3 regions of the Pseudomonas taetrolens genome follow, and region 2 is predicted to be linked to each of the others. Evidence: predicted binding sites of a transcription regulator. Region 2 holds the regulator's gene; each other region holds the start of a gene.

Region 1 (4,129 bases), 2.2 Mb from region 2:
CTTGGGCCTGCCTTAATTAACCGTATATAAAGCAGAGTTTGAGCCGCACACTTACGACTGTCAAACCTAAGTGTTTGAATAATAAATGAAAATTAATCGGAATAAGAATGTTTGTGTTCCGCGTCTAGGGCGTAAGCACTTGAATTATGGGCATAAAAAAACCGGACACTAAGTCCGGTTCTTTAAAACGGGTGAATCAGGCGACCGAAAATTCTGCCGGATAGCTCATCACCGTCTGGCTGGCTTGTAGCGAAGACAGCGTTTCGCGTACCACTTGTTTGGCTAGGCAGGCACATTTGCCGCATTGGCTGGCAACACCGGTTGCTTCGCGGACTTCGCGATAGCTGCAGCAACCGTCGTAGATTGCGTCGCGGATTTTTCCATCGGTGACGCCAGTGCAAAGGCAAACGTACATAAATAAGAACCATCGCTGGTTGGGATTCAATGCCTTGGATCTTAATGTTAACGAGAATGATTGTCAAAGTGCATTGGGTCTTGATTGCGCTTTGTCTGACGTCTGCTGACGAACGGTCTGGGGCACCTTTCTACCGGGCTGCCGTCGACGACCGATTGTCGCGGACAAAAAAGCCGGGCAGCAGGGCCCGGCTTTTTATGTAGCGCAGAAGGGGTAAACAACAGGATCAGTCGTTGAAGTCTTTCCAGCCGCCCATTTGCTTCCAGCGGTTAACGATACCGCAGAACAGCTCGGCGGTTTTTTCTGTGTCGTAGCGTGCCGAATGAGCTTCGCGTCCGTCAAAGTCGATGTCAGCGGTCTGGCATGCCTTGGCCAGCACGGTTTGACCGTAAGCCAGGCCCGCGAGGGTGGCGGTATCGAAACTGGAGAACGGATGAAACGGATTGCGCTTCATGTCGAGGCGTGCAACCGCCGCGTTGAGGAAGCCCAGGTCGAAACTGCTGTTATGCCCTACCAGAATGGCACGCTTGCAACCATTGGCTTTCAGTGCCTTGCGTACGCCGCGGAAGATGTCGGTCAACGCAGTCTCTTCACTGACCGCCATGCGCAGTGGGTGATCCAGCTTGATCCCGGTGAATTCCAGCGCGGCGGCTTCGATATTGGCGCCTTCAAAAGGCTCAACACGATGGAAGTAGGTGTGTTCCGGGAACACAAAGCCTTTCTCATCCATGCCGATCGTGACAGCGGCTATTTCCAGAAGTGCATCAGTGGCGCAGTTGAAGCCGCCGGTTTCAACGTCGATTACGACCGGCAGATAGCCGCGAAAGCGCTCGGCCATCGGATGGCGTGGGCCACCATGACCGCCTTCGTGTTCGTCATCAAAATGGTCGTCACTCACAGTTGTTCCTCCAGCAGGCGCCAGCGCAGTTTTTCACCGGCGCGCAGCGGAATTACATTCAGCTCGCCGAAAGGCAGGCTGGCAGGGGCGGTCCACTCCTGGCGAACCAGGGTGATGTGTTCAGTGCTGGCAGGCAGGCCATAGAAGCGAGGGCCGTTCAAGCTGGCAAAGGCTTCCAGTTTGTCGAGCGCATTGCGTTGCTCGAAGGCTTCAGCGTACATCTCAATGGCTGCATAGGCGGTGTAGCAACCGGCACAGCCACAAGCAGCTTCCTTGGCGTGCTGGGCGTGCGGAGCCGAGTCTGTGCCAAGGAAGAACTTCGCGCTGCCGCTGGTGGCCGCATCCAGCAGGGCTTCCTGGTGGGTGTTGCGCTTGAGGATCGGCAGGCAATAGAAGTGCGGGCGAATGCCGCCCACCAGCATGTGATTGCGGTTGTAAAGTAGGTGATGAGCCGTGATGGTTGCGCCCACATTGGCCGAAGCCTCGGTGACGAACTGCACCGCATCTGCGGTGGTGATGTGCTCAAAGACAACCTTCAGGGTCGGGAAGCGTTCCACGACACGACGCATATGCTCGTCGATGAAGATTTTCTCGCGATCAAACACATCCACGTTGGCGCGGGTGACTTCGCCGTGTATCAGCAATGGCATGCCGACTTCGGCCATGGCTTCGAGGACCGGGAAGATCGCATCGATGCTGGTGACACCAGAGTCGGAATTGGTCGTTGCTCCAGCCGGATACAGCTTGGCAGCATGGACGAAGCCGCTGGCCTTGGCCGTGCGAATGTCCTCTGGCTGGGTTCGGTCAGTGAGGTACAGCACCATCAACGGCTCGAAACGGCTACCAGCCGGGCGAGCCGCCAGAATGCGTTGGCGGTAGGCATCGGCTTCGGCCGCATTACGCACCGGAGGTACCAGGTTAGGCATGATGATGGCGCGGCCAAAGGTGCGCGCAACATCCGCGACAGTGTGGGGCAACACAGCACCATCGCGAAGATGTATATGCCAGTCGTCGGGACGCAGCAGGGTCAGGCGGTCAGACATTGGGGATTCCAGGCGGGTCAAACTGATGTGAATGCTACCGGAAAAGACTCTCTCAGGCACTCGCTATCAAGTTTTGTAGCGGCTAACCGATATATCCAGGGTATGCCGTAACCGGCTGACTGATTTTTTGCAGTACAAGCCTGTGGAGCCTCCCGTGCGCCAGTGTTATCTCATTCTGTTCGGTCTGTTTACCTGCCTGCCTGCCATGGCCCTGACTTTTCAGACGCGACTGGAGAGTGTGGAGTGGAAGGTTGAAGGCGATCAGTTCGAGTGTCGTCTGATTCAGCCCATTACCGATTTTGGTTCTGGAGCCTTCGTGCGTCGCGCCGGTGAGCAAGCTGTTTTCCGACTGAATGCCTACAACTCAATGCTGGGAGAAGGCTCTGCGACCCTCTTGGCAGCGGCTGCCCCCTGGCAGCCGGGGCGGGGTGACATAAGTTTGGGGGCTGTGCGCATCGGTCGGGGTCAGGTTCTGTTCAACAGCTCTCAAAGCCAGGCCGGAGGGTTGTTTCGTGGTCTGCTGGAGGGGAGAAGTCCAGTGGTCAGGCATTATTCCCGTGAAGGCCAAGTGTCGGAGGTGCGTCTTTTACCGGTGAAATTCCGTCAAGCGTATGCGGATTACGAAGCCTGTACCGTCAAGCTGCTGCCCAGGAATTTTGAACAGGTGCGGCAAAGCCGGATCGGTTTTCCGGGCAGCGGAACCGAACTGGATGCTCAGGCCCGGAACAGCCTGCAAGTGGTGGTGGACTACTTGAAGGCAGACCCGACGGTCAATCACGTCTTTCTTGATGGCTATTCGGACAATACAGGCAATCGTTTGACCAATCGCGAGCTGTCACGCCGTCGGGCGTTAGCCGTTATGGATTACTTCAAGGAAAACGGCCTGCAAGAGTCACAGATCACACTGCGGTTTCATGGGGAACAATACCCCTTGGCAGCGAACACCAGTGCTGTGAATCGTGCGAAAAACCGTCGTGTCAGCGTGCGGCTTGAGCGCCTTCCAGTGCCTGAAAAATCAGTTCCGATAACCAGCACAACCTCCTCTTCAGAAGTACGCTAAAAAATCTGCTTGAGTCGCGCCTTTGAAACTAACTGTCGCTTTGTCGTCTTAAGCTGTCGCGCCTCTGTAAATTAATACACTTGAGCGGTAGACTGTTCGGCTTTTCGAACAACCCGTGGAGTGATGGCATGGCGGACGTAAACAAGGTCGTTCTGGCTTATTCGGGCGGCCTGGACACTTCGGTGATCCTTAAGTGGCTGCAGGATACTTATAACTGTGAAGTCGTAACCTTCACCGCTGACCTTGGTCAGGGCGAAGAGGTCGAACCTGCACGCGCCAAGGCACAAGCCATGGGCGTCAAGGAAATCTACATTGATGACCTGCGCGAAGAGTTTGTTCGTGACTTCGTTTTCCCGATGTTCCGTGCCAACACCGTTTACGAAGGCGAGTACCTGCTGGGTACTTCCATCGCACGTCCGCTGATTGCCAAACGTCTGATTGAAATCGCCAACGAAACCGGCGCCGATGCCATTTCCCACGGCGCTACCGGCAAAGGTAATGATCAGGTTCGCTTCGAACTGGGTGCCTATGCGCTGAAACCAGGGGTCAAAGTGATTGCTCCTTGGCGTGAGTGGGACTTGCTCTCGCGTGAAAAGCTGATGGATTACGCTGAAAAGCACGCAATCCCGATCGAGCGTCATGGCAAGAAAAAGTCCCCGTACTCGATGGATGCCAACCTGCTGCACATCTCTTACGAGGGCGGTGTGCTGGAA
Region 2 (4,129 bases):
ACTGATCCAGTAACGCTTCAAACTCATCGTCAGTGATTTCATTGCCAGTTTCGGCGGGCTCTACAGCGGCGGCAGGTACCGCATCGGGTACCGTGTCCGCCACGGTGTCCGCAGAGAAACGCCCCTTGCCGTGCAACTGATCGAGCAGCGACTCGAACTCGGCATCGCTGATGTCATCACTGGCGGCGATGGCCGGGGCATCGGCCTTGATTGCATTCAACGAGTCCAGAAGCAACTCGAACTCGTCATCGGTGATATCGCTGCTGTCGCTGGTCACAGCCGCTGCGGGTTGCGGTTCAGGCACCACCAGCGCTGCAGGTTCTGCCAGGCGCGCCAGTGCCGCCAGCAACTCGGGCGTTGCCGCCGTGACCGGGCTGCGCTCGCGCACTTGGGTGAACATGCCATTGACGGCGTCCAGCGCTTCCAGCACCACGTCCATCAATTCCGAGTCGACCTTGCGCTCACCCTTGCGCAGGATGTCGAAAACGTTCTCGGCAATGTGGCAGCACTCCACCAGCTCATGCAGCTGCAAAAAGCCGGCGCCCCCTTTTACAGTGTGAAAACCGCGAAAGATTGCATTGAGCAAATCCGCATCGTCCGGTCGGCTTTCCAGCTCAACCAGTTGTTCGGACAACAGCTCTAGAATCTCGCCGGCTTCAACCAGGAAATCCTGAAGGATTTCTTCATCGGCGCCGAAGCTCATGTATGTGCTCCTTGAAGTAGGTCTGTGCGACGCCGTCGGACAACAGCGCCCGCGCGCCAACTCAAGACCTAGAAACCTAAACTGGACAGCAAATCGTCTACATCATCCTGACCGGATACGACGTCATTACGCTTATCGGCATGAATCTGCGGACCTTCACCCTTCGCTTGGTTTTTTTGCGAATTATTTTCAGCGCGCAGGGCTTCACGGTCATGTTCGATCCCTGCGAAGCGATCGACCTGGCTCGCCATGAGCACCAGCTTGAGCAGATTGCTTTCGACATCCGTGACCAGTTGCGTCACCCGTTTGATCACTTGACCGGTGAGATCCTGGTAATCCTGGGCCAGCATGATGTCGGTGAGATGAGCGGACACCACCTGATTGTCGCGATCACTGCGCGTCAGAAAACTGTCAACCCGGCGCGCCAGCTCACGAAACTCTTCAGCACCGATCTCGCGCCGCATAAAGCGTCCCCAGTCAGCACTCAGGGCTTTGGCTTCCTGCCCCTGGCCGTTGACCAGTGGCGTGCAGTGTTCAACCAGGTCCATGGTTCGATTGGCAGCCGCTTCCGTCAGGCGCACAACATAAGCCAAACGCTCAGTGGCATCCGTGATCTGCGACACTTCTTCAGCTTGCGGCACCGTCGGGTCAATATGAAAGTTGACGATGGCACTGTGCAATTCACGGGTCAGCTTGCCGACTTCCCGATACAGTCCGCGGTCGCGGGTCTGGTTCAGTTCATGAATCAGTTGCACCGCATCGCCGAACTGGCCGTTTTCAAGGCTTTCGACCAATTCCCGTGCATGTTTTTTCAGGGTCGACTCAAACTCGCCCAATGTAGATTCTTGCTGCTCCATAACGCCCCCGAGGCAAACCGATCAGCCGATGCGATCAAAGATTTTTTCAATCTTGTCTTTGAGTGCGATCGCCGTGAACGGCTTGACCACATAGCCATTAACCCCGGCCTGGGCGGCTTCGATGATCTGTTCACGCTTGGCTTCGGCGGTCACCATCAGCACAGGCAAATGCTTGAGCTTTTCGTCGGCCCGCACGTGGCGCAGTAACTCGATACCGGTCATGCCCGGCATGTTCCAGTCCGTCACCAAAAAGTCGATGTGACCCTGGTTAAGGAGCGGCAGCGCGGTAATACCGTCATCTGCCTCGACCGTGTTGGTGAACCCGAGGTCACGCAACAGGTTTTTGATGATCCGCCGCATCGTTGAAAAATCATCAACGATGAGGATTTTCATGTTCTTGTCCAATTCGACCTCCAAGCAGTTTTAAACGCGCCCAGCCTGTGAGCGCGCCATTCAATCAATTCGGTTAATACGTCTCAGAACCTGCAGGAGCGAGCTTGCTCGCGATGAGGCCGCGTAAACCGCATCGCGAGCAAGCTCGCCCCTACAGGGGGCCTATGCGATCAGTGTGCTCGCCACTGGGCCAGACGTGCGCGCAATCGTGCGGCGCACTGGCTGTGCAGCTGGCTGACCCGCGATTCGCTCACCCCCAGCACCTCGCCGATTTCTTTGAGGTTCAGTTCTTCGTCGTAATACAGCGCCAGTACCAGGCGCTCACGCTCCGGCAAATTGGCGATGGCGTCGGCGAGCGCCGTCTGAAACCGCTGGTCTTCCAGATCCCGCGAAGGCCCGAGTTGAGCGCTCGCGCCATCCTCGTGCAGCCCTTCGTGTTCACCGTCCTGCAGCAGGTCGTCAAAACTGAACAGGCGACTGCCCAGGGTGTCATTCAAAATCGCGTAATAATCATCAAGGCTTAACTGGAGTTCGGCCGCAACTTCATGATCTTTAGCGTCACAGCCGGTTTTTGCTTCAATTACCCGAATGGCGTCACTGACCATACGGGTATTGCGGTGCACCGAGCGCGGTGCCCAGTCACCCTTGCGCACTTCGTCGAGCATCGCGCCACGAATGCGGATCCCCGCATAGGTCTCGAAACTCGCGCCTTTGGTTGCGTCGTATTTGGTCGACACTTCAAGCAGGCCGATCATCCCCGCCTGAATCAGGTCATCCACCTGCACGCTGGCAGGCAAGCGCGCCAGCAGGTGATACGCAATGCGCTTGACCAGCGGCGCATAGCGCTCGATCAGCTCATACTGGCTGTCGCGTGACGACTTGCTGTACATGCGATAACCGCTGGCCGTCATCAGATCCGCCCCCCACCCTGGCGCACCAGACGCTCAACAAAAAATTCCATGTGCCCACGGGGGTTGGCCGGCAATGGCCAGGTATCGACTTTCTGCGCAATGGCCTTGAACGCCAGCGAGCATTTGGAGCGCGGGAATGCTTCGTAGACAGCCCGCTGTTTTTGCACCGCCTTGCGCACGCATTCGTCGTAGGGCACGGCGCCTACGTATTGCAGGGCCACATCGAGAAAACGGTCAGTGACCTTGGTCAGTTTGGCGAACAGGTTGCGACCCTCCTGCGGGCTTTGGGCCATGTTTGCCAGCACGCGAAAGCGGTTCATGCCGTAATCACGATTCAGCAGCTTGATCAAGGCATAGGCATCGGTGATCGACGTCGGCTCGTCGCACACCACCAGCAGCACTTCCTGAGCGGCGCGCACGAAGCTCACCACCGACTCGCCGATCCCGGCCGCCGTGTCGATCACCAGTACGTCCAGATTGTCGCCCAGGTCGCTGAACGCCTGAATCAGGCCGGCGTGTTGCGCCGGGCTTAAATGAACCATGCTCTGGGTGCCTGAGGCCGCCGGCACAATGCGAATCCCGCCAGGGCCTTGCACCAATACGTCACGCAGCTCGCAACGCCCCTCGACCACATCGGCCAGGGTAAATTTGGGCGTCAGTCCGAGCAGGACATCAACATTCGCCAACCCAAGGTCAGCGTCCATCAACATGACGCGCCTGCCCAACTCGGCCAGCGCGATGGACAAGTTGACTGACACGTTAGTTTTACCGACGCCACCCTTGCCGCCGGTCACTGCGATAACCTGTACGGGATGCATGCTGCCCATGATCTTTCTTTACCTTGTCTTACTTAGGCGCGGCTACATAGGTTGGCTGCGCGTTCCCCAGCGGAACAACACCTTGCAGACCATCAATGTAGGTACATTGCAACGTAATCGTAGCTAACTCAGCCGACCCGCTTGGGGGGGCTGTGATAGATATCAGCGAACATATCGGCCATGGCCTCTTCGCTGGGTTCTTCCTGCATTTGCACACTGACTGCACGACTCACCAACTGGTGACGCCGCGGCAGGTGAAGGTCATCGGGGATACGAGGACCGTCCGTGAGGTAGGCCACCGGCAACTCGTGACCGATGGCCAGACTCAACACCTCACCCAGGCTTGCCGTTTCATCCAGCTTGGTCAGGATGCACCCGGCCAGCCCGCAACGCTTGTAGCTCAGGTACGCGGCCGCCAGTACTTGCTTCTGACTGGTGGTGGCCAAT
Region 3 (4,129 bases), 1.4 Mb from region 2:
TGCTGGAAGACTCTGCGCCGGAGGACTTCTTCAACTCACCTAAAGACCTGCGTGCCCAGGCGTTCTTGCGTCAGGTACTGTAAAACCCCCTGTAGGCGCGAGCCTGCTCGCGCCTACAGGGTGATGATCAAACCTTGAAACGCCCCACCAGTGTCTGCAAATGCGTACCCAGTCGTGCCAGCTCGATGCTGGACGCTGCGGTTTCTTCGCTGGCAGCGGCGGTCTGTTCTGATACGTCACGCACGTTAATCACGCTGCGGTTGATCTCTTCCGCTACCGCACTTTGTTGCTCGGCAGCTGCCGCGATTTGCTGGTTCATCCCCTGAATGGTCGACACGGTGCGGGTAATGTTGCTCAGCGATTCACCTGCGCGGCGGGTGAGTTCGACGCTGTTATCGGTCAGCAGGCGGCTGCTGTCCATGCTGCTGGACACTTGCAGGGTGCCGCTTTGTAAACCTTCGATGAGCTCTTCAATCTCTTCGGTGGACTTCTGGGTACGTTGCGCCAGGCTACGCACTTCATCGGCAACCACGGCAAATCCCCGGCCGGCTTCGCCGGCCCGTGCTGCTTCGATGGCCGCGTTGAGCGCCAGCAGGTTGGTTTGCTGGGCGACCGATTTGATCACGTCGAGCACGCTGCCAATCTTGTCGCTTTCGCGCTTGAGATGGCCCATGGCTTCGGTTGAATGGCCCACTTCCAGGGCCAGTTTTTCGATCTGGGCGATGGCTTCCCCGACGACTTTGTCGCCTTCGCGAGCTTGCTGGTCGGCGGCGAATGCAGCTTCGCGGGCTTCTTCTGCGTTACGTGCCACTTCCTGCACCGTTGCGGCCATTTCGTGCATGGCGGTCGCCACCTGATCGGTTTCGACTTTCTGGCTGTTTACCCCGGCACTGGTTTGCTCGGTGACCGCTGACAGCTCTTCGGCAGCACTGGCAATTTGAGTGATGCCATCGCTTATGCCGCCAATCAACTCGCGCAGACTCTCGGTCATTCGCTGAATAGCCTGCTGCAGCTGGCCCAGCTCGTCGCTGCGGTCGGTTTGGGTGTTATGAGTAAGGTCACCTGCCGCAATGTATTCAACGGTCTTCAGCGTGCGCTGCAGCGGGATGACGATCTGGCGGGTAATGGCCCAGGCGGCCATGATCCCGATCAGCAGTGCCAGCACCGCACAACTGATCAGCAGAGTTTTGGCTTGCTGGCTGTCCTGGTTGCGCTTAACCATTTGCAACGTCGAGAGCTTCTGGCTCAAGTCGATCAGGACATTGCCCTGCTGCTGCATGCGCTCAAATGCTTGAGCTTGGCTCTGAGCGCCCTGGTGCATGTCGGCAAAAGCACGGCGGTAGTCGGTGACAGCGTTCAGTTGCTGCTGCACCAGCACGATATCCTCAGGTGTGACCAGTTGTTTGCGCGACACCTCCAGTGCGGCGTCCAACTCGCCCAGGCGGTTATTCACTTCGCGTTGCGTGTCTGGCGTGGGTTGTCGCTCATAGGTAAAACGGGCAATGCGCAGGTCTTTGGTCAGGGCGGTGATGGTCGAAATGGTCGCCAGCTTGTTGCCCCGGTCGATCACTGAAACCAGGCCATTCCAGCCGGTTGCGGTGATCAGCAAGGTCAATATCAATACCAGACCGAAGCCCAGGCTGAGCTTACGATTGACGCTTATGTTGCCGAGAAACTGAGCCAGCCAGCGGTACATGATGATGCTCCTGAAATAACCCGATCGCCTGTGCTTCTCGGTCTTTAGTGGGGTATCAGGGCATCGGCGCGGCAGACAGGAACTGTAGAGCAGTGACGGAATGTGTGACGCAGGTCAAATGTAGCCGCTGCCGCAGGTATCGCACCCTGCTGCAGCGGCTACAGATTCCGGGAAGGCTAGAACAGGCGGGCGAGCAGGGCGGTAACGGCGGTTTCAACCCTCAGGATGCGAGCACCCAGTTGAACCGGCTGCAAGCCAGCCTTGGTCAGCAGATCGATTTCATAAGGGATCCAGCCGCCTTCAGGGCCGATGGCCAGTGTCACCGCCTCACTCAGCCCGCGGGGGCAGGCCGGATAATCACCAGGATGGCCAACCAGGCCCAGCGTGCCTTCCACCAGAGCTGGCAGTCGGTCTTCGACGAACGGTTTGAAGCGCTTTTCGATAATGATCTCAGGCAATACGCTGTCGCGTGACTGTTCCAGGCCCAGAATCAACTGTTCACGAATGGCTTCGGGCTCCAGGAACGGGGTTTGCCAGAAGCTCTTCTCGACCCGGTAACTGTTTACCAGCACCACTTGAGGCACACCCATCGACGCTACGGTTTGCAGAACCCGGCGCAGCATTTTCGGGCGCGGCAGGGCGAGCAACAGCGTGAGGGGCAGTTTTTCCGGCGGTGGCTGGTCAAGACTGAGGATTTTAAGCTCGGCTTCCCGGGGTTCAAGGCGCACCAGTTCGGCACTGCCCATCAACCCGCCGATACGGCCCACCCGCAGACTGTCGCCAATGGCGGCCCGGTGAACCTCCTGCATGTGAGTCAGGCGCCGATCGCGCAGGATCACGCGGTCGGCAGCGATGAAATCAGCCTCTTCGAGGAGCAGCAGGTTCACGCGTGTGGCGCTGGCGGTTGGGCATTGTTGTCGCTGTCAGCCGGTTGATCGTCAGGGTGGTCGCCACGCTTGCTGATCAAGCTGCCAAACAGAATGCCGATTTCAAACAGCATCCACATCGGGATCGCCAGCAGGGTCTGGGAAAAGATGTCCGGCGGGGTCAGGATCATGCCGATCACGAAGCAGCCGATGATCACGTACGGTCGGATCTTGCGCAGGTATTTGACATCGACAATGCCGATCCATACCAGCAGAACCACCGCGACCGGGATCTCAAAGGCCACGCCGAACGCAAAAAACAGGGTCATGACGAAATCAAGGTAGCTGCTGATGTCGGTCATCATCGAGACCCCTTCAGGGGTTGCCGCGGCGAAGAACTTGAACACCAGCGGGAACACCAGAAAGTAGGCAAAGGCCATTCCGGCATAGAACAGGAAGATACTGGAGACCAGCAGCGGCACGGCAATGCGCTTTTCGTGCTTGTACAGGCCCGGAGCGATAAAGCCCCAGATCTGGTGCAGGATCACCGGAATCGCAATAAACAGCGAGACCATCATGGTCAGCTTGAGCGGAGTGAGGAACGGCGAAGCCACGTCAGTAGCGATCATCGTGGCACCCACGGGCAGATATTCACGCAATGGTGTGGAAACCAGGGTGTAGATCTGCTGCGTGAAGGCGAACAGCCCGGCGAAGATCAGGAAAATTGCCGCGATGCAGCGCAACAGACGGGTACGCAGTTCAGTCAAGTGCGAAACCAGCGGCATTGGCTGGTCGTCTTCGGGCTTCTCGTTTCTGGGGATGTCGCTCATGCGCTTAAGGGGCTCGCGGTGGCAGGGTTGAGTCGTGTGGCGCTGCCGGTTGAGGCGCAGGGTCGGATGGGGGCTTGGTCAGGCTCACGGGCGCAGGGCTGGCCGGCTCGACCGCAGTTGCAGGGGCAACTGGCGGCGTGACTGGCGGCTTTACGACGTCGTGCAGAGGCGCCAGGATCTTCTTGGCTTCCTCTTCCATCGACATGATGTGTTCGTTGTGCAGCTGCCGACGAATTTCGTCAGCGCCGATTTCACGTTCAACTTCCTGTTTGATCGCATTGAAACTGCGTTTCAAGCGCCCGACCCACAGCCCCGCGGTTCGCGCGGCGCCTGGCAAGCGCTCTGGACCGAGCACCAGCAGGGCCACGAGGCCGACGAGCAGCAGTTCACTGAAGCTGATACCGAACATTAGTTTTGGCTCACACGTCTTTGCGGGTCGGCTCTTCGACTTTTTGTGCCTGCACGTCAATCGTGTGCGGCTCGTTCAAGGTCGAAGTGGTGTGTGGCTGTTGTGGCGCAGCGGTGGGCTGTGCAGGCGGAACCACGGGTTCAGCGGGTTTTTCGTCGTCGTTCATGGCCTTGCGAAAGCCTTTGATCGATTCGCCGACGTCAGTACCCAGGTTTTTCAGTTTTTTGGTGCCGAAAACCAGGACCACGACGATCAGAATGACGACCCAGTGTTTCCAGTCAAAAATGCCCATGATGAGCTCCTTAGCGAAGAGGTTTAGGCGGAAGGC

Evidence for each region. Region 2 encodes FliA, which starts transcription of late flagellar genes. Its sites were predicted from a motif close to CTAAAGTTTNNNNNNNNNNNGCCGNTAA; they were not measured.
Region 1: the regulator FliA is predicted to act here: its motif matches at 2,422-2,449, upstream of DQN55_RS04910 (flagellar protein MotY).
Region 3: the regulator FliA is predicted to act here: its motif matches at 1,757-1,784, upstream of DQN55_RS20855 (methyl-accepting chemotaxis protein).

What each region holds. Positions count from the first base shown of each region.
Region 1 is NZ_LS483370.1:1,015,898-1,020,026, forward strand. It holds gene DQN55_RS04895 (bacterioferritin-associated ferredoxin) at 197-415, opposite strand; gene rnt (ribonuclease T) at 642-1,313, opposite strand; gene pyrC (dihydroorotase) at 1,310-2,356, opposite strand; gene DQN55_RS04910 (flagellar protein MotY) at 2,511-3,416, shown strand; gene DQN55_RS04915 (argininosuccinate synthase) at 3,545-4,129, shown strand, end outside.
Region 2 is NZ_LS483370.1:3,170,530-3,174,658, forward strand. It holds gene DQN55_RS14615 (chemotaxis protein CheA) at 1-703, opposite strand, end outside; gene DQN55_RS14620 (protein phosphatase CheZ) at 772-1,560, opposite strand; gene DQN55_RS14625 (chemotaxis response regulator CheY) at 1,582-1,953, opposite strand; gene fliA (RNA polymerase sigma factor FliA) at 2,124-2,867, opposite strand; gene fleN (flagellar synthesis regulator FleN) at 2,864-3,691, opposite strand; gene flhF (flagellar biosynthesis protein FlhF) at 3,811-4,129, opposite strand, start outside.
Region 3 is NZ_LS483370.1:4,533,252-4,537,380, reverse strand. It holds gene DQN55_RS20860 (amino acid ABC transporter ATP-binding protein) at 1-83, shown strand, start outside; gene DQN55_RS20855 (methyl-accepting chemotaxis protein) at 128-1,696, opposite strand; gene DQN55_RS20850 (16S rRNA (uracil(1498)-N(3))-methyltransferase) at 1,873-2,583, opposite strand; gene tatC (twin-arginine translocase subunit TatC) at 2,580-3,392, opposite strand; gene tatB (Sec-independent protein translocase protein TatB) at 3,397-3,801, opposite strand; gene DQN55_RS20835 (twin-arginine translocase TatA/TatE family subunit) at 3,812-4,093, opposite strand; gene DQN55_RS20830 (phosphoribosyl-ATP diphosphatase) at 4,117-4,129, opposite strand, start outside.